DNA from 3 places in the Cellvibrio polysaccharolyticus genome. Region 1 is predicted to be linked to each of the others. Evidence: riboswitches for the same ligand, from Rfam matches in the RefSeq annotation. Region 1 holds a riboswitch; each other region holds the start of a gene.
What was found. A riboswitch is a leader RNA that binds a small molecule or an ion and turns the genes downstream of it on or off. The one in region 1 is predicted to bind thiamine pyrophosphate.

Region 1 (8,127 bases):
GGATAAATTGAATGACTGCAATAAATAAAAACGCGCCATGTCCATAGCAAAATATCGGGTGATTGCGGAACCATATAAAAATTTAATCTAAATGCAGGAATAGCAGATAACTAGACTGATGGCTGCCTGCAAAGAAAACCTGGCGGATTTAATCGTTATAAAAATGCTGTGCAGTACACAAACCGGCGATGCGGATAGTGAGGAAAATCTATGGAAATGGATGCCAGTTACAACGGGTTTCTGGTTGGGCTCTCTTTTTTAATCGCCGTCTTTGGTTCCTTCACCGCGCTGCAATTAACCAACGGCATGAAATATTCCCGTAGCGGCCCGTCTACCGCGTGGATTATTGCCGCAGCGCTCTCATTGGGTGGTGGCGGCATCTGGACCATGCACTTTATTGGCATGCTCGCTTACCAGATTCCCTCCGATATTGGCTTCGATCCGTTGTTAACATTCCTGTCGCTGGTGGTAGCGGTGATTGCGGTTGGCGTGGGCATTACTATCGCGGTCAGCGGCAAGCTTTCTATGGTTCGGCTGATGGGGGCCGGCGTTTTTACCGGTGCCGGCGTAGCCTCCATGCACTACCTCGGCATGAAGGCCATGGTGATGCATGGCAGCATGCATTACGATTCGCTACTGGTGGGAATATCGGTTGCTATCGCGATTGTCGCCGCTACCATTGCGCTTTGGCTGGCGGTGAATTTGAAAGGCACGCTAACCATGCTGGGTGCGTCGGTGATTATGGCAATTGCGGTTTGCGGTATGCATTACACGGGAATGGCGGCGATGATTATGCACCATGACCACCTGATGGAACCCGCTATTATCGAAGGCTCCGTAAGCCCGATGACCATGGCACTTTTTATTTTCTGCGCGACCATGCTACTGTTGGTGATGTGCCTGATTATGTCACTCAGCCAATTGTCGATGCGAATGGAAGAAGAGTTTGTTGAAGAGCCATTAGCGCCCCGAAGCGGTCACCAGGGCTGAAAACACGGCTCATCCACTAACCGTTGCAGGAAAGCGTCAGCGGATTTTCCAGACTGTAACCCTGCTCAAGACACAGCGCCAGACACTCGCCAAGAAAGCAATTTATCTGCAACTTTTCATCACTCTGATACATTTGCCGATTGGGATACTCATAGCGCGGCCGCACACGCTTGTGGTTTTCCCATGCCAGCACTTCTGCCAACCGCGCATCGTGATACAAGCGCACCGTCAGTTTTGGCAGTTGTAACCAATCCACGGCGTTGGGTAAACGGATCGACAGTTGTTCAATTTGCACCGTGGTGGTGTAGCGGGATTTTTCAACAATACGAATTTGCAAACACTGATCCGCCATGCCGGCAGCCAGTGCGATTTGCCAGGTTTCGCGCAACGGTTGCCCGTGCATCAGTTTCAGCAAGCGATGGTAATTGGCTTCGCACTCTGCCATTTGCAGTGGAAAGTCTACCCGATAACGTGTTTTTACAAACCCCATACAACCTCTCTGTACACCGACTCAGGCGGCGCCGACTGCTTGTTGCAAACGCTGGCGGTTGAGACTCAACCACAATAAACAAATCAATACCGCGGCATTATTAAATTGACCGCCGGTTAATGCTGCCATCACCTGATCGGCGGGCAGCACATGAAAACGTATATCTTCATTTTCGTCATCAAGACCAAATACGCCTTCTCTATTTTGCAGATTACACTGTGCGCAAAAAAGATGCATGCGCTCATCGGTACCGCCGGGGCTTGGAAAATACTGACAGATAAACTCCAATGCCACATTTTCCACACCGGCTTCTTCTACCAGCTCCCGCAGCGCCACCGCCTCCGGGGTTTCTCCCGTTTCAACCATGCCGGCCACGACTTCCAGACACCAGGGAGAATTTTCAGCCAGCGCACCCACCCGGAATTGCTCAACCAAACCAACCAGATCATTCTCGGGGTCATATAACAGCACGCCCACCGCCGCACCGCGAATCACTACCTCACGGGTAAACGACCGGCTCCAACCGCCAGCAAACAGCCGGTGGCGCAGTGTCAGCTTTTCAATACGCAAAAAACCGCGGTACATGGACTCGCGGTTTTCCACTTCAACATCGGCCCCGGTAAAGGGCGCGCAAGGCAGGGAGATCAAAGACATAATGGTGTCGGCTTATGACAATACAAGGAAACAGAATGCAAAACGCCAGAACAGTGTCTGGCGTTTTGAGCGAAAAAACATCCGGCAGAAAGCTTATACCTTCCGGTAGATCTCCGCACCCTGTTCCACAAATTCACGCGCCTTTTGTTGCATCTCGGCTTCTACATCAATCATGCGAATCACCTTGTCTTCCGGAATGGCGGAAATATCGGTGCCGTGTTTGGCCGCATATTCACGCACTTCCTGGGTGATTTTCATTGAGCAGAACTTGGGGCCGCACATGGAGCAGAAATGCGCAACCTTGGCCGATTCCTTTGGCAAGGTTTCATCGTGGTAAGAGCGCGCCGTATCCGGGTCGAGGCCGAGGTTGAACTGGTCTTCCCAACGGAATTCAAAACGTGCTTTGGACAGTGCATTGTCACGCAGCTGCGCGCCCGGATGCCCTTTGGCCAGATCGGCCGCGTGGGCGGCAATTTTGTAGGTGATGATGCCTTCTTTCACATCGTCTTTGTTGGGCAAGCCGAGGTGTTCTTTCGGCGTCACATAACAAAGCATCGCGCAGCCGTACCAGCCAATCATCGCCGCACCAATACCGGAGGTGATGTGGTCGTAGCCGGGTGCAATATCGGTAGTCAATGGCCCAAGGGTATAGAAAGGCGCTTCATCACACACTTCCAGCTGCTTTTCCATATTCTCTTTGATCAGGTGCATCGGCACATGGCCGGGGCCTTCGATCATCACCTGGACATCGTGCTTCCAGGCGATTTTGGTCAGCTCACCGAGGGTTTCCAGCTCGCCAAACTGTGCTTCATCGTTGGCATCGGCAATAGAACCGGGGCGCAAGCCATCGCCCAGCGAGAAGGACACGTCGTAAGCCTTCATGATCTCGCAGATGTCTTCGAAATGGGTGTAAAGGAAATTTTCCCGGTGATGCGCCAGACACCATTTGGCCATGATGGAACCACCGCGAGACACAATGCCGGTAACGCGTTTGGCGGTGAGCGGTACATAGCGCAGCAAGACACCGGCGTGAATGGTGAAGTAATCCACGCCCTGCTCGGCTTGTTCAATCAGCGTATCACGGAAAATTTCCCAGGTCAGATCTTCCGCAACACCGTTTACTTTTTCCAGCGCCTGATAAATAGGCACGGTACCAATCGGCACATGGGAATTACGGATAATCCACTCACGGGTTTCGTGAATATTTTTACCGGTGGACAAATCCATCACCGTATCGGCTCCCCAACGGGCGCCCCAGGTGAGCTTTTCCACTTCTTCTTCAATAGAAGAACCCAGCGCAGAATTGCCGATATTACCGTTGATTTTGACCAGAAAATTACGGCCAATAATCATCGGCTCCAATTCGGGGTGGTTGATATTGGCAGGAATAATCGCGCGGCCACGGGCAACTTCTGCGCGCACAAACTCCGGGGTAATCTCTTCCGGGATGCTGGCACCGAAGCTCATGCCGGCGTGCTGCTCTTTTAAAATACCCAACTCACGGGCTTGCGCCAGCGCCATATTTTCGCGGATGGCGATGTATTCCATCTCCGGCGTGATAATACCCTGTTTGGCGTAATGCATTTGCGATACGTTTTTGCCCGGCAAAGCGCGACGAGCCTGACGGGTGAGGTTAAAACGCAAGTGCGCCAGCTTCGGATCGTCGAGGCGCTCTTTGGTGAAAATGGATTGGGTGTCGGTCAGTAATTCGGTATCGGCACGCTCTTTGATCCAGCCGGTACGAACATCCGGTAAACCGGTACGCAAATCAATGGTTACCTGCGGGTCGGTATAGGGGCCGGAGGTGTCGTAAACGCGCACCGGTGGATTTTTTTCGCCGCCGAAATCGGTGGGGGTATCGTCCAGCGTAATTTGACGCATCGGCACACGGATATCCGGGCGTGAGCCGGTCACATACATTTTGTGCGAGCCGGTAAACGGCTGCACCGAGGCTTTATCTACCTCTGCGCTCTGGCTGAGAATCTTTTCCGCCTTGGCATTCATCATTCATCTCCTCGGTTTTTTATCTTTAAATAATAGTTTTAATAAGCTGTGTTTTTTACGCCTGGTGCCAGCGATAAAAATGGTGCACCGGCCCCGAGCCGTTACCGATGTGTAATGCATCGGAATGGCGAATGGCCTCGTGGATATAATCTTTGGCTTCTGTCACGGCATCTTTCAAAGACAGGCCTTTCGCCAGACCTGCCGCCACCGCCGAAGCGAGTGTGCAACCGGTGCCGTGGGTATTGCGGGTTTGCAAACGGGGTTTACTCAACCAGCAGGCTTCGCCAGCCGCCGTGAGCAGCAAATCAGTCGCTTCCGGTTCCTGCACATCGTGCCCGCCCTTGAGTAGCACCGCTGTAACACCCAACGCCAGCAAACCTTCGGCCTGACGAAGCATGGCATCACGACCGCTCACCACCCCGGTGTTCAGCAGCGCAGCCGCTTCGGGCAAGTTGGGAGTAATCAGCGTGGCGCGGGCGAGTAATTTGCGCATTTGTTCCATGGCATCTTCGGCCAGTAAACGGTCGCCACTGGTAGCAACCATCACCGGGTCAACGATCAGCGGCAAGTGCGGGTAATTGGCGAGGGAGGACTGCACAGTGGCAATAATATCGGCGGTGGCCAGCATGCCGGTTTTAATGGCGCGCACCGGAATATCGCTCAGTACCGAGTGAATTTGCTGTGCAACAAAATCGGGAGGAATGGGCAAAACGCCTTGCACGCCCAGGGTGTTTTGCGCCGTCAGAGAGGCAATCACGCTACAGCCAAAAACGCCGAGCGCAGAGAAGGTTTTCAAATCAGCCTGAATACCCGCGCCGCCGCCGCTATCGCTACCCGCGATGGTGAGCGCAATCGGTGTAACAACCGAGGGATTACCGGAAAAATGTTGTGTGGATGTCAATGTCCGCTCCAGAATAACGATGGCGCAGGACAGACAGCAGGAGCGAGCGGCTCATTAAACAATCAATAAGTCCAGCTCAAATCAGACAGGATCTGACGTCGTAATAAAAGACGCTCGTGACTCTCGTTCCCTACGCCGGTACTAACCGGATCAGGTGTGCGGGTATTTCTCAGCCTAAATAGCACCCCGACAAGATGGCTGGCAGTCTAGAGAAGTCTGGCAAGGCTGTAAAGGCAGGCATGCGCGACAGCTTCTACTGACAGCCTGCGGCAGGCGCCGCTGTCATTATTGGTAGCCAGTTTCATGCTGGCGCGCTGAAGATGACACAAGGTTTTGCAGAGATGTCCGGGCTCTTTTCAGCCCGGACTTTTTTAGCCTGGGCTTTTTTCAGCCCCAGCTCTTTTCAACAAGGTGCATCCATTCACCGGGGTTCGGCGTCATAACCAAGGCTGCACCTTGATACAGGCGCGCCAGCACAGGGGTCGACAATAAAAACCGGGCTGCTGACGCGGCTTTTGCCCGAGCTGTGCGTCATAGGGGTAAACAACCCTGGTGAAGGTCATGACAATCATCATGTTTACTCTTTTTAACGGCTCAGGTTAGAGTGTCATCTCGACCCGCTATGGCCAAACCTTTACACTCGACCGATTGGACGATTTTATTAGCCGGATACGCCACCCACATGAAAATATTCTCTAAAAGAACCACATTTTTCCTGCTTGTCAGCAGTCTGGCGCTTGCGCCCATTACCGCTTCCGCTGAAACCCTGCTCGATATTTACGAGCTGGCTTTGACCAACGATTCGCAATTGAAAGCCGACCGGGCAGCCTTTGAAGCCGGCCAGGAATACCGCACTCTCGGGCGCGCCAACCTGCTGCCACAAGTTATTGGTAGCGCCAGCTATAGCGAAAGTGACTCCGACGTTCGCGACCGAATCGGCAACACCGTTACCCGCAGCAGTGATCGCACCCGCAGCGGCTGGACCGTTTCTCTGGATCAGCCCTTATTTAATATGGCCTCCTGGTACAGCTACCAGCAGGGCATCAAACTGTCCGAACAGGCAGAAGCCCAGTTCGGTGCCGATCAGCAAAGCCTGATTGTGCGGGTGGCCAATGCTTACTTTAACGTGCTGCGCTCGATTGATACGCTGGAAGCCACCATCGCCGAAGAAAATGCGCTGGAGCACCAGCTGGAACAAACCCAACAGCGTTTTGAAGTAGGCCTGACCGCCATTACCGAAGTGCATGAGGCCCAGGCCGCTTATGACAGCGCCACCGCCGCCACCTTCGAAGCTCGCGGTGCGCTGGGCATTGCTTATGAAGCGCTGGAAGTACTCACCGGCCGCAGCCACGACCAGGTTGCGCCACTGGCAGCGGATTTTCCGGTCGTTGCGCCGGTACCGGCTGACCGCCATCAGTGGGTAGAATTCTCGCTGAAAAATAACTACGGCCTTAAAGCAGCACGCCTCAGCGCCGATGCCGCCGGTGAAACCGCCAAAGGTGCTCGCTCCGGTCACCTGCCAACCGTTTCTGCATCGCTGTCTTACAGTGACAACCGTGAAGATGGCGACCAGTTCGGCGCGCCTTTTGATACCCGCACCGATGGCAGCACCATCGGTATCAATTTGAATGTTCCGCTGTACAGCGGCGGCGGCACCTCCAGCCGCACCCGCCAGGCCTATGCGCTGTTTACCCAGTCACAGGAAATTTACAACAACACCCAGCGCAATGTGATTCAGTCTGCCCGTGCGTTGCACCTGTCAGTTGAGACCGGCGTATCCCAGGTGTATGCCAGAAAGCAGGCCATTGTTTCCAGCCAAAGCGCTTTGGAAGCAACCCGCTCCGGTTATGAAGTGGGCACCCGCAACCTGGTAGAAGTACTGCAATCACAGCGTCAGCTGTACCAGGCGCGCCGCAACTATGCAACCGCGCTCTATGACTACATCATCAACACCATTCAGTTACGTGAAGTGGCCGGCATGTTGACCCCCGCCGATGTGCAGGAGATTGATCGCTGGCTGGAAGCCCAGGCACCGGTTAACCGCAACCAGTACATTCAGTAAGCCATATACTGACACCATAAAAAAACGCTGGCCTCCGCAAGGAGCCAGCGTTTTTTTATGGTCACTCCAACATCCGTTTAGTGTGTCCCCACCTTAAAGGTGACTTCTGCCAAGTGATACTTAATGAACTACTTTGTGTTTATGCCACCAAACAGGTCAACGCTATTTAACCAATGGTGAAACGATGCCGGATTTCGTCTTCATCGGCTTCGTTAATCAAACCATTTTCATGCAGATAGGTGAGCGCAATCGAACCGGATGCATCTAAAGAACATTCTGCCAACCGGATCAAATGAGGCTCCAGTTCATCGCGATACGAACCCAGCAGCGCGTCCATTTTCGACGAAGATTGCTCTTTGTAACGCCGATAACGCTCCAGAACCTCGTCACAAATGTTACTTATAAAAATAGGCCGGTCAAAAGAACCTTGCATGCTATCGACCGTCATCACAGCCTTGCGCGCCATGATCATTTGAGCACGATAATATTGCAGTTTTTCTTCCCGACTGAATTCATTGGATTTTTTGGAAAGCATTCTGCGAGAGAAGTTGACCAGCCGGTCAAAAACATCCCTCGAGTCGATATCCAGTTCAGGGTTGATAGCGTTATGTTGCGCACCTTCAATTTTCTCCAACTGCAACATTAATTTGCCATGAATTTTCCGATAAACATTTTCATTAACTTCACCGTTCACATATAAACGTTTCAGCGCCGTCAATTCAACACGAACCATAATAAAATGCAGCGATTGAACAAAAACGTTCGACCCGTAACGTTCGATAAGGCTGGCGCGCTCTGTCTCGGCGGTGGCTATTTTATGGTTCACCTGTGCCACCAACCGCACATAATGCTCGTAGCTGATAAATCCTTTTTTCAGATATTCCTGCAAGCGGGAACGTTCGGTTAACAAAAAGTAGACCCCCAGGTCTGACTTCTGTACCACCGAAAGCGGATTATGATCCTCAATGTGATAACGACGCATCATGGGTCCGATAAGAGGCGCCTTGACGAACAAAGTAGCCAGAA
Region 2 (8,127 bases), 630 kb from region 1:
CGATAGCCCTGCAAACCAGCCACCACATCAGCAAGGCGCATGCTATCTGCCACCAACATGCCAAAGCGCCAGGAGGAATGTGCCGGATTAACCGGAGATTGTTCGAGAATATCCGTCGCAGAAAAACGCAGCGATTGCCCACTCTGTAAATCTACAGGCGTGGCGCGCGCGGCCAGTTGAACATATGCCTGCCCTTCCAGCACATCAACACAAGTCACCTTATTGGCCAAACGAATGGCAATCAGCGCGTTTTCATATACCTTGCAAAAACCTTCGGCGGTGGACAACAGCAACGGTTGCGAGGCGCGCATTACCTGAACCGTAAGCTCGCCTTCCAGCAAATGTACTGCGCGGGTAGTGTCTGAAATATTGAGCGTGGCAGCGCTGGATGCATTCAACCAAAGGGTACTGCCGTCTGCCAATTGCTGCGTTTTCCGCTCACCTTTGCCGGTGTAGAGATCACTGCGCAAAAAATTCTGCTCTGACAATTGCCACACAACCGCGCCACTTACCGGCACTGCCAAAACCAGTATTGCCATCCGGGTAAGTAGGGCCCGGCGCTCTTCATCAACCGGTCTATCCAGTGCTGGCATTGCCAGGCCGGCGGGCACACTGTCCAGCCTGGCGAGTAAATTTTCTACCCGCTGCCAGGCTGCTCTGTGCGCCGGGCTGCGCGCCTGCCAATGATGAAAGGCCTGCTGCTCGCGGGCACTTAACGGGCGCTCCTGAACGCGCACAAACCATTCAGCGGTTTCTTCCAGCAGCTGTTGTTGGGACGTGGCAGCCATGTTCATACCGGCAAATCACCCATGGCAGAAAGGCACAATATCATCGCCTGTTTCATGTCCCGTTTAACGGTTGCCAAAGACACCTGCATGCGCTCGGCAATAACCGGATAGGTTAAACCTTCAATTTGCGAGAGCAAAAAAACGCGCCTTACCCGTTCGGGCAAAGCGTCCAGCAAGGCGTCGATTTCCTGCAGCGTTTCCAGCAAAACATGGGATTCTTCCGGCGAAGGCACCACTTCGGCAGGAAGGCTGGCAAGGGTTTCCAGCCAGGCTTTTTCCAGCGCCTGGCGTTGATACCAGTTCACCAGAATGCCGCGGGCGACGGTGGTAAGCCAGGCGCGGGGTTCCCGTAACTGCGAAAGATCGCGCGTCAGAGCGCGCATAAAGGTGTCTTGCGCAAGGTCTGCTGCCTGAGCTGCACATCCGAGTTTTTTGCGCAAAAAATGCAATAACCAGCCATGGTGTTCAGTATAAAGTGCCGCAACCTGATTGCGGTTCAGCGGATTAAGCTCCGCCATATCTGACTCCAACCGGTACAAGCCGGAACTCACGAATAAGAATAGTTATCAATTCTATCGCGTCCACTCACCCCCGGCAATACGTGCACAACCAGCGACCTGAAAAATATCCGCCGCCGGATTACAGGCAAAAAAAAGCCGGAGGGGTTTCCCCTTCCGGCTGCTGGCTGACCGAATAACCGTAATATTTTGTTTTGGATTGTTGTTTTATGGAACCGGTAAAGCGTTCCTTATTTTTTGGAAACTGTTGCCTTCACGACATTGGATGCTGGCGACTCGCCGCTTTCGTTGCGAGCAAACACCCGATAGAAATAGGCTTTTCCGGCTTTCAGCTTGTCGTCATCTTTAAATAACGGCTGCTGCGCCGGATCGAACTCCAGCTTACCATCAGAAACCTTGTCTGCAATAGTTTTCCACGGGCCTTTTTCAGATTCAGCACGCTCAATGCGATAGGTACGTGCCAACGGTGCGCCCATCCAGTTAATCGCAACCGTCGGGTTGGCGATATCCCGCAGTTTCGGCGCTTCCGGCGTCGGCAACGGCGGGGCTTCTTTCAAACCGGCCATTTGCGCCTGCGCCTTGCGAACCAGATCAACCACCGCCTGCTCTTCGTTAGCCTCAGCTTCCGGGAAACCGGGCAAACGATAACTGTAGTGGCCGGTGTATTCCTTGTGCCAGTAGAAACCGCCATCGTGACGGTGACCACGCCAGCCCCAGATAAATGCACCGGCGGCACGCGCACCTTTGTGCTCGGCGTTTACGGCGGCTTGCATAATATCATTCAGGCCTTTGGCATCTTTCAAACCGAACTCGCCAATGAAATACACTTTTTTGGCATCAATCGCACGCAAGTCTTTATGAACCTGTTCAGGATCGTTGTTGTTATTGGTGGTGTAAAAGTGGTTGGAAATAATATCCACGTTGGGGTCATCCAGTGATGACTCAACGATTTTCAAATAAGTACCATCCACAAATAAATGGTTCTTATCCAGCGACTTCACAAAGGCTGCGGTTTTTTGCACAAATTCGTCGGTGCTGTCTTTCAGCTCGTTACCACTCTCCCACGCCATAATGGCTTTTTCATCGCGGTATTCGCGACCGGTGATGGTATTTTTACGGGTAATGACCTGCTCGATAATATGCAAATAGGCCGCGTAGGTTTTGCTGTTCAAATCATGCAAGGCGGTTTCCGGCTCATCGTAAAAGGCTGCCAGCTGCTCACGACCGCCCCACCATTTCCAATGGTCAATAAACGGCAGAATCAAACGCAAACCGTGCTCGTCGGCCAGCGCGATCATACGGTCATAATGCACCATTGCAGCTTCGTTCAAACGTGGCATACCGCCAGCGGTTTCCGGCTTGAGAACATGGGTTTCGCGCTCGCAGGCAGCGTCCCACGGGGTTTCAATAGAGAGCACGTACACGCGCATGGCCTTGTGGCCGCTGTATACCAGAGACTTGATCCAGTTTTCCTGCTCGTCGGCGGTGGGCCATTTGAAGTACTGCCCCCAACCGCGCGGATCAGCTTCACACACGCCACGGGAGTCATCTTCAATACGATGCAGTTCCGGCGCATGGATACCGGCAAACCGGAACTCCTGATCGCCATCCATCAGGCGATGGCCATCGCGGGTAATAAAGTTATCAAACGCCAGCGCAGGCAAGGCCGAAAGCGCGCCAAACGTCAGCGCAGCAGCCAGACAAAGTCTCTTCATAGGGCTTCTCTTATTGGTTGTATTCATTCTCAGTACGACATGTAACCGGTTTCAGATGGCAAGATTATCATTCATAACAACCAGATGCCACGCCTGGTTGCCACAAGAAATGTAAACCGATGATCTGCGCAATATAAAGACCATCGCCCAGCACTCAAGCAAAGACCCAAGCGCGCAATAATCATAATGACGTATCAGCCTGAACTTATGCGAATCATTCGCATTTCATGATATGGTGACTTTCCTGACACGGGGTGTTCTGATGAACAGGGCTGAGATGATACCCGTTGAACCTGATTCAGTTCACACTGACGAAGGGATGTCCATGCTGTTGGTTGCGGTGCATCTTTTCGTCCCGATTTTTCTTTGGCGGAACTTATTGCATGAGCACACTCTCCGGAAACTCACTCCCTCTTGATGAACAATTGGTGCTGGTCACCGGCGCTGGCCGTGGGCTGGGTGCACACATTGCGCGCGCATTTCTTGGTCATGGTGCCAGCGTAATTGTGAATTATCTGAATAGCGGCACCGCCGCAGAGCAACTTGCCCATGAAGCACCTGGCCGTGCGCTGGCGATTCAGGCAGATGTCAGTGATGCCAGCGCCGTTGCGAAAATGATTGAACAAGCGGAACAGCATTTTAAAAAGCGTGTTACCACGGTGGTCAATAATGCCCTGCCCGCCTTTCAGTTTAATGGCGATGCCCGCCCTCACGCGGATGCATTGAGCTGGGGAGATTTGCATCAGCAATTTGAAGGTGTTGTTCGCGGTGCGCTTAATACGGTGCAAGCGGCCTTGCCCGGTATGCGTGAAAAAGGGTTTGGTCGGGTTATTAACATTGGCACCAACCTGTTTCAAAACCCCGTTGTGCCCTACCACGATTACACCGCGGCCAAAGCTGCCCTGCTATCACTAACTCGCACGCTTTCGCAGGATCTGGGGCCAAGTGGTATTACCGTGAACATGGTGTCCGGCGGATTGTTGCGCACCACCGATGCATCAGCAGCAACACCGGAAGCGGTATTTGATTTTATTGCAGCCAGCACGCCGTTGCGCCGGGTAACCACGCCGGAAGAGTTTGCTGATGCAGTGTTGTTTTTTGCATCGCCCTGGTCGCGTGCGATTACCGGGCAAAATCTGGTGGTTGATGGCGGGCTGGTGAAAAACTGACGGACTTTAAGGTCGTGCTTAAAAGCACGACCATTTCATCTCAAAGGTTTTCTCTGTTTCCGAGTCAATAACAAAGTTCAGTGCAGAATAGAGTTTAAAAGCAGGATTGTTTTTATAAACGCTTAATACGATTGAAACCTTCGATAACCGGGCTTCATTCTGTAATCTCGCAATCAAATCTCGCCCGATGCCGCGCCCCTGATATTCAGGCAGCAGCTGTATCTGGATCAAATCCCAAGGCGCGGAATCTCTCTGTACTTTAAATAGCCCGATATCCTTATTGTCAGCCTGAATGATTTTCGCAGACTCAAAATGAAAGTGAACTCTATCCAGGTGGTTATCTTGCGACACGTCAATGCCTTCTCGCAGGATATGCTCATTCATCGTGGCATTGCGCAAGCGAAGTAAAAATTCTACATCACTCTCCTGTGCATCCCGCAGAGTTACGTCCATGATTTTTGCTGATATTTAACTGATTACAGATAAGCCACATATTATTGTCGATGATAATGAGCATCGACAACAGAAATTTTGTAGTATTTATAGTCATTCAACTGAAGAGTTATGGGGTGGCCGCAAGACATTTTAAAATTGATAGTTTCACCAGAGCGTAACAGCTTGGTAACATATTCGCTGCATTCCTCAATAAACTCACCCGCCTCATTAAAAAGCTCGGCTTTGATGCCAACAGCAGACCAACTGGCATCACCTTTGTTTTCAATCGTACCTAACAAGGTAAACTCCTGCGAATTAATTCTCTCACGGGAAACGGATAACTCTAATAAAGCAGTTTCATCAAACTCCCGAAATCTTGTTTTTCTTTCCGCCTCCCACACGGCATCGCGCGCCTTTGCTTCTTCTTCAAAGTGCTTTTCCATATAGAAGAAAGATCCTGAACTAATTGCTACGAGTGCCAGCATAAAACCGACACCGTATAAAAATCCATTAGCTACTTTGATGCCGGATGCTTTAATAAAACTCATAAAATTTCCTTATATTCTTCAAAAAATAAAATTACACAGCATCCCAATGCTGCTCTTTATCCAATGTAGAAGGGTGTATGGACGAATGTAAAAGATTGATCAGAAGAAGAAAACTTCGGCAGGAAACTAACCATTTTCTTTTAACTCGCCCGCTACCCTTACCGGATTACCGTTCAAGCCAGCGATATTAATCATCCAGAAAACAAATGCAAGTGATTTTCATTACCCAAGCTAATGTCAAGTAGCACCAACGGTTATGCAGTCGCATTTTTAACGAGTTTTAAATGCATCAACCAAACCATCCCTGGCCTGGCTGTATAAATTTAATACGTCGGGCGCTGCGCGGGCTTAATCGAGCGATACTCTTTTGCCGGCATTCGCCGGTGTGAGCAGCAAATACAATGCAGGGACAACAAACAAGGCAAGGATGGACACAGAGATGAGTCCGAAGATAATTACCAGCGTTAGCGGGCGATAGAAGGCGCTGCTGATGGCCAGTGGAATCAAACCGACGATGGTGGTTAATGCCGTGGTGAGCAGTGGTCGTAAGCGCCGGGCGGAACCGGCAGCGGCGGCTTCGGGGATGGACATGCCTTCTTTTAAAAAGCGGTTCATGGTGTCGACCATAATAATGCCGTTGTTAATGGCAATACCGATCAGTGATACCAGACCGATCATGGCGAAGAAGGAAAAGGTAATGCCAAATATCCAGAAGCCCAACGCGGTGCCGATGATGGCAAGCGGCATGGTGGCGAAAATAATAAACGCCTGACGGAAACTGTTAAACAAAATTACCAGCACGCCCACCACCAATACAACCGCAATAATCAACGCAATTAATGCTGAGGCAAAAGTCTCATTGGTATCGGCAGATTCGCCGCCGATAACCGCGCGATAACCGGCTGGCCAGTTTTGTTGCAGCTCATCCAGTTTGGGGGCAACATCGGCCATCACTTCGCCCACGGTACGCCCTTCATTTTTTGCCATTACCGAGATGGCCCGCTCGCCATTCACATGCGACACCGCGATTGCCGCTTCGGATTGCACCGGCTTCAGCAACTGATTCAGGGCCACCGATCGGCCTTCACTGGTAAACACCCGCACCCGAGCCAATTCTTCGGTGTTACGAGGGCCACCGGCTTCACCGGGATAGCTGGGCCATTCAGTGCCGAGGCGAATATCAATATTGTCGGTGCCATCAGCGGTGACAAAAATACCCACTTCATCGGAACTGAAAGCGATGCGTAATTGCGACGCGAGATCGTCATGGCCAATACCAAAAAAGTTGGCCGCTTCGCGATCCGGTTGCAGTGCCAGTTGCGGTTTCAGCATGCCGATGTTGTCGCGCACATCGACCACGCCGTCTACCCCACTGAGCAACATTTGCACCTCGCGGGAAATATTTTGCAACTCGTCCATATCGGCACCGATCAATTGAATCTCAATCGGATCACCAGCAGTAGGGCCGCTACCTTCTGGCACCACCAGCAGTTGTGCGGCGGCAACATGCTCCTCCAGCCAGGCCGAAAGTTCCTGGCGCAGTTCATCGGCCAGTTGGTAAGACTCGGCATCGCGGTCTTCACGGGGTAAAAAAATTGCCGAAAAACCGATAAAATTTTCTGCCTCGCTCGGTTGCAAATTAGCCGCCATAGAACCACCGGCAAAGGGACTTTTTAAACCGACCAGTTTCACGACGCTTTGAAAATAGGGTTTACTTTTCAGAATATCGCCCACTGCATCAGCTACCTGTTGTGAGGTTGCCAACTGTGCGGTGGGCGGTAATTCAATATTAATACCCAAACGTTCGCCGTCCGTGGGCGGAAACAATTCCACCCGTGCCTGGGTAAACGCCAACATGGCCAACACAAACAACCCGAGCGCCGCAAATATCCACAACCAGGATTGTTTGCGGGTTTTCACCACGTAACGCGCATTCCAGTTTTCCAATCCGCTTACGGCGCGGGCGGTAATGCGGTCAGAAAAGCCCTGTTGGGAATTTTCCGGTTTACGTTGTTTGCCCAACAACACGCGAGACAATGGCAAAGAACACAACATGGCAACAATAAAAGAGAGCACCAGACAAATAACGGTGGTGGTGGGCAGCACGCGAATAAATTCACCCACAGTGCCGCTGATGGACATCAGCGGTGCCAGTGCCAGAATAGTGGTAATTTGCGCAGCAAACGCCGGCATGGAATAACGTTTTACCGTAGCCAGCACACCTTGCCCAAAGGTTTTTCCCTGGTTGTAAATTTCGTCGTGCAGGCCTTCCATCAAAATAATGAACACATCAATAATCATCACCAGCGCGATGACCATGCCGATAATTACCAGCTCGTTCAGGGAATAACCCATAAACATAATGACCAGTAAAACACCGGCAAAAGTAATGGGTACCGACAGCCCGGCAATCACCGCTTCACGCCAGGCAATGGTCAGAAACAGAATGACAAAAACGATCGCCATGGTTTGCAGCGCACTGATAAAAACATCCGTGAGTGATTCACCAATTTGCCGGGCTTCATCCTGGGTAACGGTGTACTCCAGGCCGGTTGGCCAGGCACCGCCGTTTTGCATTTGATCCAGCGTATTGCGAATGGACGCTACCAGCTTGACGGTGTCGGCACCTGGCATTTTGCGCACCGAAATTTCCAGCGACGGTTCGTAATTTTCACCGCTTTCGCTGAAAAAAGCGCGGGAGGTTTCCGTTTCCTGCATACGCCGCACACTGGCGACTTCATCCAGGCGAACCGGCCGGCCTGCACCGCTACCTTCAAGGCGGGCTACCGGCAGTGCGCGCAAGTCATCAACATCGCGAAAGCGGCCTTCCAGGCGCACTACGGCACCAATGCTGTCACTGCGAATTTCACCAAAGGGTTGCTCAACGTTGGCTTGCTGCACGGCATTGCGTATTGCCGAAGGCGATAAACCCAGCGCCAGTAACCGATCCGGGC
Region 3 (8,127 bases), 1.1 Mb from region 1:
CCGCAGTGTTCAGCAAAATACCATCGAACCCCATCTCCATGGCTTCGGTCGCTTGCGACGGTGCGCCAAGGCCGGCGTCGATAATCATCGGCGTGTCCGGAAGACGTTCGCGCAGCGTGCGCAGGTTGTAGCGATTCAGTAATCCCTGGCCGGTACCAATGGGTGAGCCCCACGGCATAATCACCTGACAACCCACATCCAGCAACCGCTTGCAAAGAATCAAATCGTCAGTGCAATAGGGTAATACCGCAAAACCTTTTTTAATCAGAATATCGGCGGCTTCTACCAGCCCGAAAGGATCGGGTTGCAGGTTGTAATCGTCGCCGACCACTTCCAGTTTTATCCAATCGGTGTCAAACAATTCCCGCGACATTTCTGCCAGGGTTACTGCTTCTTTTACCGAGCGGCAACCGGCGGTGTTGGGCAGCAAGGTGCAACCGCTTTGTTGAATATATTGCCAGATCGCATCGCCATCGCGGTTGGCCGGGTTCTGGCGCCGCAGTCCCAGGGTTACAATGTCGCAACGCGATGCGGTAATGGCATCGCGCATAATTTGCGGTGATGCATAAAGTGCAGTGCCCAGCAAAAAGCGGCTGGAAAAAGATTTACCATACAGTGTTAATTCATCGCTCATATCAACCACCTCCTACCGGTTTGACAACATCCACCTCATCGTTATCGACCAACCGTTGTTCGGCATAGCGGGAGCGGGGGACAAATTCACCGTTGATGGCAACGGCTACGTTACCTTCACCAAAACCCCACTGTTCCAGCGCGAGGCTGAGTGGCGTTTCCGGTTCCAGCGAAACTTTTTCATTATTAAGGCTGAGTGTGATCATAAGCGCTGCGCAAATAAGAATTAAAAGGGGCATCGGCTGTATTAAGAATGGCGGCCATAACATTACAAACCACCGCCGGTGCCAGCAAATAACCGTGGCGGAATAAACCGTTAGCGGTAATGATGCCGTCGTTGACGACCACGCGCGGCATGTTGTTCATAAAGGCCGGGCGTAAATTTACACCGGTTTCTACAATGCGGGCTTCGGCAAAGGCCGGTGACAAGGTATAGAGCGCACTGCTCAACTCCAACGATGACTGCAAACTGATCGGTGTGCGATCTTCACTTTCTATTTGTGTGGCGCCGATCATAAAACGGTGATTCGGCTTGGGCACAATGTAGAGTTGATAGCGCGGGTGCATCAGGCGCACTGGCCGTTGCAATTGGATTTCACGGGTTTGTACATGCAGCGTTTCGCCGCGCACGCCACGTAATTCAGGCCATTCGCTGCGCGCGCCCAGGCCGCGACAATCAATTACCAGCGGGTAATTTTTCTCTTCGTGCTCCAGCACCAGCGTATGCGGTTTTACATGCAGCACCGGCGTGAACTCAAAGCATTGGCCGCCGAGCGCCTGAATGTCGGCGAACAGTTGATCCAGCAAGCCGCGATTATCCAGATGGCCTTCATTTTCCAGTAATAAACCCTGTTGAAAGCCGGGCTGTAAATCGGGTTCCAGCTGACGGATATCAGCACCGTTAACTGTACGATAACCCCCTTCACCGGGCAGAATATGGCGCAGTTCATGCTGAAATTGTTGCAGCTCGCTAACGTCTTGCGGGTGGGCGACAACCAGACTGCCCTGGCGATGAAATAACGGCGGTTGTTCCGGTGAGCGCTGCAAATCGGCAACCCATTGTTGCCATTGGTCGAGCGCGAACAGGCCCATGCGGTACACCGAATAATCGGATACCACCGCTTCGCTGTAAGGAGAAATCATCCCGGCGGCGGTAAACGCTGCGGCGGGAGAGGGGGTAAATGCACCGGCTTCGTAGAGGTGAACAGCAAAGCCTTTGCGCAATAATTGCCAGGCCAGTAACCGCCCCAGCAAACCGCCACCGGCGATTGCGATCAGCTTATTGGAATCGTGTGACACAGGTGTGCCTCGTAGCAACGGAGTTGGCGGAAAGACAGGCTGGCACACAAAGGGAGGGATGCCTTGTTCCCTCCGCAGGCGCTAACCTGATCAGGTTCTACGGGTTCGGCCGTACCGATCTCAGCCTCCGAATACTCAACCAGTACCAAGGCGCCCCGACAAGAGCGGCCAATATACTGATTGAGGCATGGGCTTGCAATTCCCCCGAAGGGGTTAACCCCTCAAAAGCGGGTCAGATACTGCGCTCGGCAAGGCTTTGCTGAACCTCGCACACCAGTTTTCCCTTGCCTAATGACGCAGTTACCACATCGCCCGGTTTGGTTTGGGCGCTGTCACGCAAAATATTGCCGTCGGCATCCTGCACCACCGCGTAGCCGCGCTCTAATGTATTCAACGGGCTGACGGTTTGCAGCACGCGTATATGGCTTGCCAGCGATTGTTGGCGTTGTTCCAGTTGGCGGGTCATGGATTGCTGCAGTTGTTGCCGGGCATCCTGCAAGCGGTTTTGCGCTGTTTGCAAGGCAAGTCGCGGGTGCAGGGGTTGCTGGCGAAGCACCAGCGCCTGCAGGCGATGACGGGCATCGTGCAGTTGATGTTGGATGCGGTGTTTCAGGCGTATCTCAAGGCTGTCCAGCCGTTGCGATTGCTGCTGCAGGCGTTCACCGGGATGGCGCAAGCGGCTGCGTAACCAGGCCAGTTTTTGGCGGTTGTGTTCAATCTTGCGCGTCAGTATTTCTTCAAGGGCAAATTCGTACTGGATAAAGTTTTCCAGCCACTTATCACCGTCCGGCGTCATCAGCTCTGCCGCTACGGAGGGCGTTGGCGCGCGCAAATCCGCGACAAAATCAGCGATGGTGAAATCCACTTCGTGGCCCACCGCGCTAACAATCGGCATGGCACTGGCATAAATAGCACGGGCGACCATTTCTTCGTTAAACGGCCAGAGGTCTTCCAGCGATCCACCGCCACGGGTTAACAGCAGCACGTCAAACAAACCGCTGCGGTTGGCAAGGTCAATGGCGCGCACAATTTGCGGTGCCGCCTCTTTGCCTTGTACGGGCACGGGCAGGATGGTGACCGGTATGGACGGAAAGCGGCGATTCAATACGCTCAGTACGTCCCGCACCGCTGCGCCGGTGGCAGAGGTAATCACACCGATATGGCGCGGCAGGGTGGGCAGGGGTTTTTTCACCGCTTGATCAAACAAACCTTCGGCGGCCAAACGGTTTTTCAGCTCTTCGTAGGCGCGTTGCAAAGCGCCGGTACCGGCTTCTTCCATATGCTCGGCAATCAGCTGATAGTCGCCACGGCCTTCGTACAAGCTGACTTTTGCCCGCAGGCGCACATGCTGGCCTTGTTGCGGGCGAAAGCGCACCAGCATATTGCGGTTGCGGAACATCGCGCAGCGCACCTGGGCCTGGTCATCTTTCAGGGTGAAATACCAATGGCCGGACGAGGGCAGTGAGACGTTGGACAGCTCGCCCTCCACCCATAAAAGTGACATATGGGTTTCCAGCAACTGCCTCGCCTTGCGGTTCAGCTGGCTGACAGAGAGGATATTGCGGTCGGGTTCGGGAAGGTCGTTGATATTCATGCAGGCGATTTTACGGTAAAACCGGTATTTATCCAGTGCTGTCATAGCGTGATTTAATGATCGTGAGAGATATCATTTATTTACCGAAACCGCGTAAGTCGTTATAATTCCGCGTTTCCTTACGCTCTGGAACGAGGTTGATATGTTGCGCATTGCCGAAGAAGCCCTCACATTTGATGATGTTCTGCTGGTGCCGGGGTATTCCGATGTCACGCCTAAGGATGTGTCACTGAAAACCCGCCTCACCAAAGCCATTCAGTTGAACATCCCGCTGATTTCGGCAGCCATGGACACAGTAACCGAAGCCCGCCTGGCAATTGCTATTGCCCAGGAAGGTGGTATCGGTATTATCCATAAGAGCATGCCCATTGAGCAGCAGGCGCATCAGGTGCGTCTGGTTAAAAAATTCGAAGCCGGTGTGGTGAAAGACCCGATTACTATCGAGTCTGGCGCTACTATCCGCGATCTTATTGCGCTGACCCGCAAACACAATATCTCCGGTGTACCGGTGCTGGATAAAGGCGACCTGGTTGGTATCGTAACCGGTCGTGACGTGCGTTTTGAATCCAATCTGGATGCGCTGGTTTCCAGCATCATGACCCCGAAAGACCAGCTGGTTACCGTTAAAGAAGGCGCTGCTACCAAAGAAGTGCAGAGCCTGCTGCACAAGCACCGCATTGAAAAAATTCTGGTCGTTAACGATAAATTCGAGCTGCGTGGCCTGATTACCGTTAAAGACATGAACAAAGCTGAAAAATACCCCAATGCCTGTAAAGACCCTGAAGGTCGTTTACGCGTAGGCGCCAGCGTGGGCACCAGCGCCGACACCGATGACCGCGTGGCGGCATTGATTGAAGCCGGTGTAGACGTGCTGGTGGTTGACACCGCCCACGGCCACTCCAAAAACGTACTGGATCGCGTGCGCAGCATCAAAACCAAATATCCCGAAGTGCAGGTTATCGGCGGCAACATCGCCACTGGCGACGCTGCCAAAGCGCTGGTTGAAGCCGGTGCTGACGGTGTGAAAGTGGGTATTGGTCCAGGTTCTATTTGTACTACCCGTATCGTCAGTGGTGTCGGTGTTCCGCAAGTCAGCGCCATTGCCAATGTCGTGGCTGCTTTGCAAGGCAGCGGTGTTCCGGTGATTGCCGATGGTGGTATTCGCTATTCCGGTGACATCGCCAAAGCGATCGTGGCCGGTGCCAGTGCGGTAATGATGGGTTCCATGTTTGCCGGTACTGAAGAAGCGCCGGGCGAAGTTGAGCTTTTCCAGGGCCGCACTTACAAAGCCTACCGTGGTATGGGTTCACTGGGCGCTATGGCGCAAACCCAGGGTTCCAGTGACCGTTACTTCCAGGACGCCAGCCAGGGTGCCGAGAAACTGGTGCCGGAAGGTATCGAAGGTCGCGTACCTTACAAAGGTTCTCTCACGGCTATCGTGCATCAAATGATGGGCGGTTTGCGTTCTGCCATGGGCTACACCGGCAGCAGCGATCTCGAAGTAATGCGCACCAAACCGCAATTTGTGCGGGTAACGTCAGCCGGTATGGGCGAAAGCCACGTGCATGATGTGCAAATTACCAAAGAAGCGCCGAACTACCCGATTAGTGGTGCATAAGCCGTTATTTGAATGACTGTTGATGAACTCGGGCTTGCCCGAGTTTTTCTTTTACAGCGTTTCCTTCTGTTTTTCTTTTTTATCGTTTCCGACCGCAGGAACCAGCATGACTCAAGACATTCACGCGCAACGCATTTTGATCCTCGACTTCGGATCGCAATACACCCAATTGATCGCCCGCCGTGTGCGCGAAATTGGCGTCTTCTCGGAAATCCGCGCCTTCGATATGGACGAAGCCGAAATTCGCGAATACAACCCCAGCGGTATTATTCTCGCGGGCGGCCCCGAATCTACCACCGAAGCCGGTTCACCGCGTGCACCGCAAGTTGTGTTTGATCTCGGCGTGCCGGTTTTGGGTATTTGCTACGGCATGCAAACCATGGCGATGCAAATGGGCGGCATGGTGGAATCTTCCAACATTCGTGAATTTGGCTACGCGCAAATCAAAGTAGAAGGCCAGGCCTCGCTGCTGCACGACATCAAAGACCATCTGGACACCGACGGCAGCGCATTGCTGGACGTATGGATGAGCCACGGTGACAAAGTAACTGTAATGCCGGAAGGTTTTGAATTGATGGCTTCCACGCCGTCTTGTGCTATCGCCGGTATGTATAACGAAGCGAAAAAATTCTACGGTGTGCAATTCCACCCGGAAGTAACCCACACGCTGCAAGGCAAGCGCATTGTTGAGCACTTCGTACTGCAATTGTGCGGTTGCGAACCGCTGTGGACGCCAGCCGCGATTGTTGAAGACGCCATCAAAAAAGTGCAAGAGCAAGTGGGTACCGACAAAGTGCTGCTTGGCCTGTCCGGCGGTGTAGACTCCTCAGTAGTTGCTGCACTCTTGCACCGCGCCATTGGCGACCAGCTTACCTGCGTATTTGTAGACAACGGTTTGTTGCGCAAAAACGAAGGCGACCAGGTGATGAAAATGTTCGCTGACAACATGGGCGTGCGTGTCATTCGTGCCGATGCAGAAGAACTTTTTCTCGGCAACCTGAAAGGCGAAAGCGACCCGGAGAAAAAACGTAAAATTATCGGTAATACCTTTATCGATGTGTTCGATGCAGAAGCCACCAAACTGAAAGACGTAAAATGGTTGGCACAAGGCACCATTTACCCGGACGTTATTGAATCGGCTGCTGGAAAAACCGGTAAAGCACATGTCATTAAATCGCACCACAACGTGGGCGGTTTGCCGGAAGATATGGCGTTCAAACTGGTTGAACCGCTGCGCGAATTATTTAAAGACGAAGTGCGCGCAATTGGTCTGGAACTCGGCCTGCCATACGACATGGTATACCGTCACCCATTCCCCGGCCCCGGTTTGGGCGTGCGCATTCTCGGTGAAGTGAAAAAAGAATACGCCGATATTCTGCGCGAAGCCGATGCCATCTTCCTCGAAGAATTACACGCTGCCGACTGGTACCACAAAACCAGCCAGGCGTTTGTTGTATTCCTGCCGGTTAAATCCGTTGGTGTAGTAGGCGATGGCCGCCGTTATGAGTGGGTAGTTTCCCTGCGCGCTGTAGAAACCATCGACTTCATGACCGCCCGCTGGGCGCACCTGCCATACGACCTGCTGGAAAAAGTCTCCAACCGCATCATCAACGAAATCAGCGGCATCTCGCGCGTTGCGTATGACGTGTCCAGCAAGCCGCCGGCTACGATTGAGTGGGAGTGATTGTGCATCTGGTAATTCCAGGTGATGAATAGAAAATCATACGAAAAGCCCTTGTTTTCAAGGGCTTTTTTATTTCTTTGTTGGGCCATGTTTGGCAGCGGAAGTAGTGCAACTATCAATCAGATACTAACGCTTACTTGTAAAGCCCGCATTTCCAATTTCAACAGGTAGTTATTCATATGGTAGTAAAAGCAGTAAGAAACGGCTTGGGCTTGGTTATTGTGTTTGTAAGCTGGCTTACCAATCCAAAGCCAATGAAACGTGCTGCGGCTGAGCAGGCGGATGCGCAGGCTAAAACGGAAGGTTTGGCGTTGTATCAGCGTTATGCGTGTCCTTTTTGTGTGAAAACTCGCCGTGCTATACATCGGTTGAATGTCAATATTGAGATCAGAGATATTAAAAATACGGTATATCGTGATGAATTAATCGCACAAGGCGGTCGTGTCATGGTGCCTTGCTTGCGTATTGAGGAGGGCGGTGAGGTGAAGTGGCTTTATGAATCTAACGATATTATTCAATTTTTAAATGCGCGGTTCGGCTAAGCCGCGCTTCGTACACAATACCTTCAACTCTTCATCCGGAATTTTATGCAGCTCATTGATATTGATAAGGCGCGTTATCAAAAACACTTGAAAATAGTGTTTATTAGCTGTGCCGCTTTCTTGGCAGTAAGCAGTTTGGCTGTGTCGCAAACGTTGATTGCGCTTTTCCCCGATGAAAGTGGCAGCCATTTTCATTGGAATTTGTTGGGTGTGGTAGTGAGTGCCTTTACTGTCGGTTGGCTGCTCAATAAGTATCGTCGTCACGATTTTATGCGTGAGGTTACCTATGTTTGGGAGTTGAAGCAGGCGTTGAATAAGATAACCCGCAAAATGCCAAAGCTCGAGAAAGCCGCGCTTGAGGGTAATAGAGATGCCTTGTTGGCGATGCAATACAGTTATGCCGGTTCGCGTTTTTTGTGGCAGCTGGACGACAATACCCTCACTCTGGATGAGTTGGCGATCAAGCAACTTGAGCTTGATCGCCTGGCAGAACAATTCGACGTAACCTTGACGGTAGCAGATTACGACGAGAAAATATTAGCTGCCTTTTAACACCTTCTATCACTGGGCTTACAGCAGTCCGGGAAGCCCCTATGAATCAACTTAAATACCTTGTTGGCTACCAAACGGAAACTATCCAACAAGTCCAAAAAATACTTGATGATGGAAGGTTGGGCGAAATTATTTTGAGCCGCTATCCCACGCCTCATGCGGTTCGCACTGACAAGCAACTCTATGATTACACCATGGATCTTAA

Region 2: linked by a shared signal. The riboswitch ahead of C4F51_RS13425 (3-oxoacyl-ACP reductase) and the one ahead of thiD (bifunctional hydroxymethylpyrimidine kinase/phosphomethylpyrimidine kinase) in region 1 are both predicted to bind thiamine pyrophosphate.
Region 3: linked by a shared signal. The riboswitch ahead of C4F51_RS11715 (FAD-dependent oxidoreductase) and the one ahead of thiD (bifunctional hydroxymethylpyrimidine kinase/phosphomethylpyrimidine kinase) in region 1 are both predicted to bind thiamine pyrophosphate.

The regions. Positions count from the first base shown of each region.
Region 1 is NZ_PRDL01000001.1:3,787,640-3,795,766, forward strand. It holds gene C4F51_RS15960 (MHYT domain-containing protein) at 211-990, shown strand; gene C4F51_RS15965 (DUF1249 domain-containing protein) at 1,007-1,480, opposite strand; gene C4F51_RS15970 (NUDIX domain-containing protein) at 1,502-2,134, opposite strand; gene thiC (phosphomethylpyrimidine synthase ThiC) at 2,228-4,138, opposite strand; gene thiD (bifunctional hydroxymethylpyrimidine kinase/phosphomethylpyrimidine kinase) at 4,194-5,039, opposite strand; TPP riboswitch at 5,150-5,238, opposite strand; gene C4F51_RS15985 (TolC family outer membrane protein) at 5,722-7,101, shown strand; gene C4F51_RS15990 (cation:proton antiporter) at 7,268-8,127, opposite strand, start outside.
Region 2 is NZ_PRDL01000001.1:3,156,979-3,165,105, forward strand. It holds gene C4F51_RS13410 (DUF4880 domain-containing protein) at 1-788, opposite strand, end outside; gene C4F51_RS13415 (sigma-70 family RNA polymerase sigma factor) at 791-1,306, opposite strand; gene C4F51_RS13420 (cellulase family glycosylhydrolase) at 1,537-3,021, opposite strand; TPP riboswitch at 3,262-3,358, shown strand; gene C4F51_RS13425 (3-oxoacyl-ACP reductase) at 3,405-4,190, shown strand; gene C4F51_RS13430 (GNAT family N-acetyltransferase) at 4,209-4,643, opposite strand; gene C4F51_RS13435 (FxLYD domain-containing protein) at 4,685-5,173, opposite strand; gene C4F51_RS13440 (efflux RND transporter permease subunit) at 5,522-8,127, opposite strand, start outside.
Region 3 is NZ_PRDL01000001.1:2,728,509-2,736,635, reverse strand. It holds gene C4F51_RS11725 (thiazole synthase) at 1-634, opposite strand, end outside; gene thiS (sulfur carrier protein ThiS) at 636-839, opposite strand; gene C4F51_RS11715 (FAD-dependent oxidoreductase) at 820-1,932, opposite strand; TPP riboswitch at 1,983-2,100, opposite strand; gene xseA (exodeoxyribonuclease VII large subunit) at 2,165-3,526, opposite strand; gene guaB (IMP dehydrogenase) at 3,669-5,144, shown strand; gene guaA (glutamine-hydrolyzing GMP synthase) at 5,251-6,828, shown strand; gene C4F51_RS11695 (glutaredoxin family protein) at 7,008-7,370, shown strand; gene C4F51_RS11690 (DUF3087 domain-containing protein) at 7,416-7,922, shown strand; gene C4F51_RS11685 (YgjP-like metallopeptidase domain-containing protein) at 7,964-8,127, shown strand, end outside.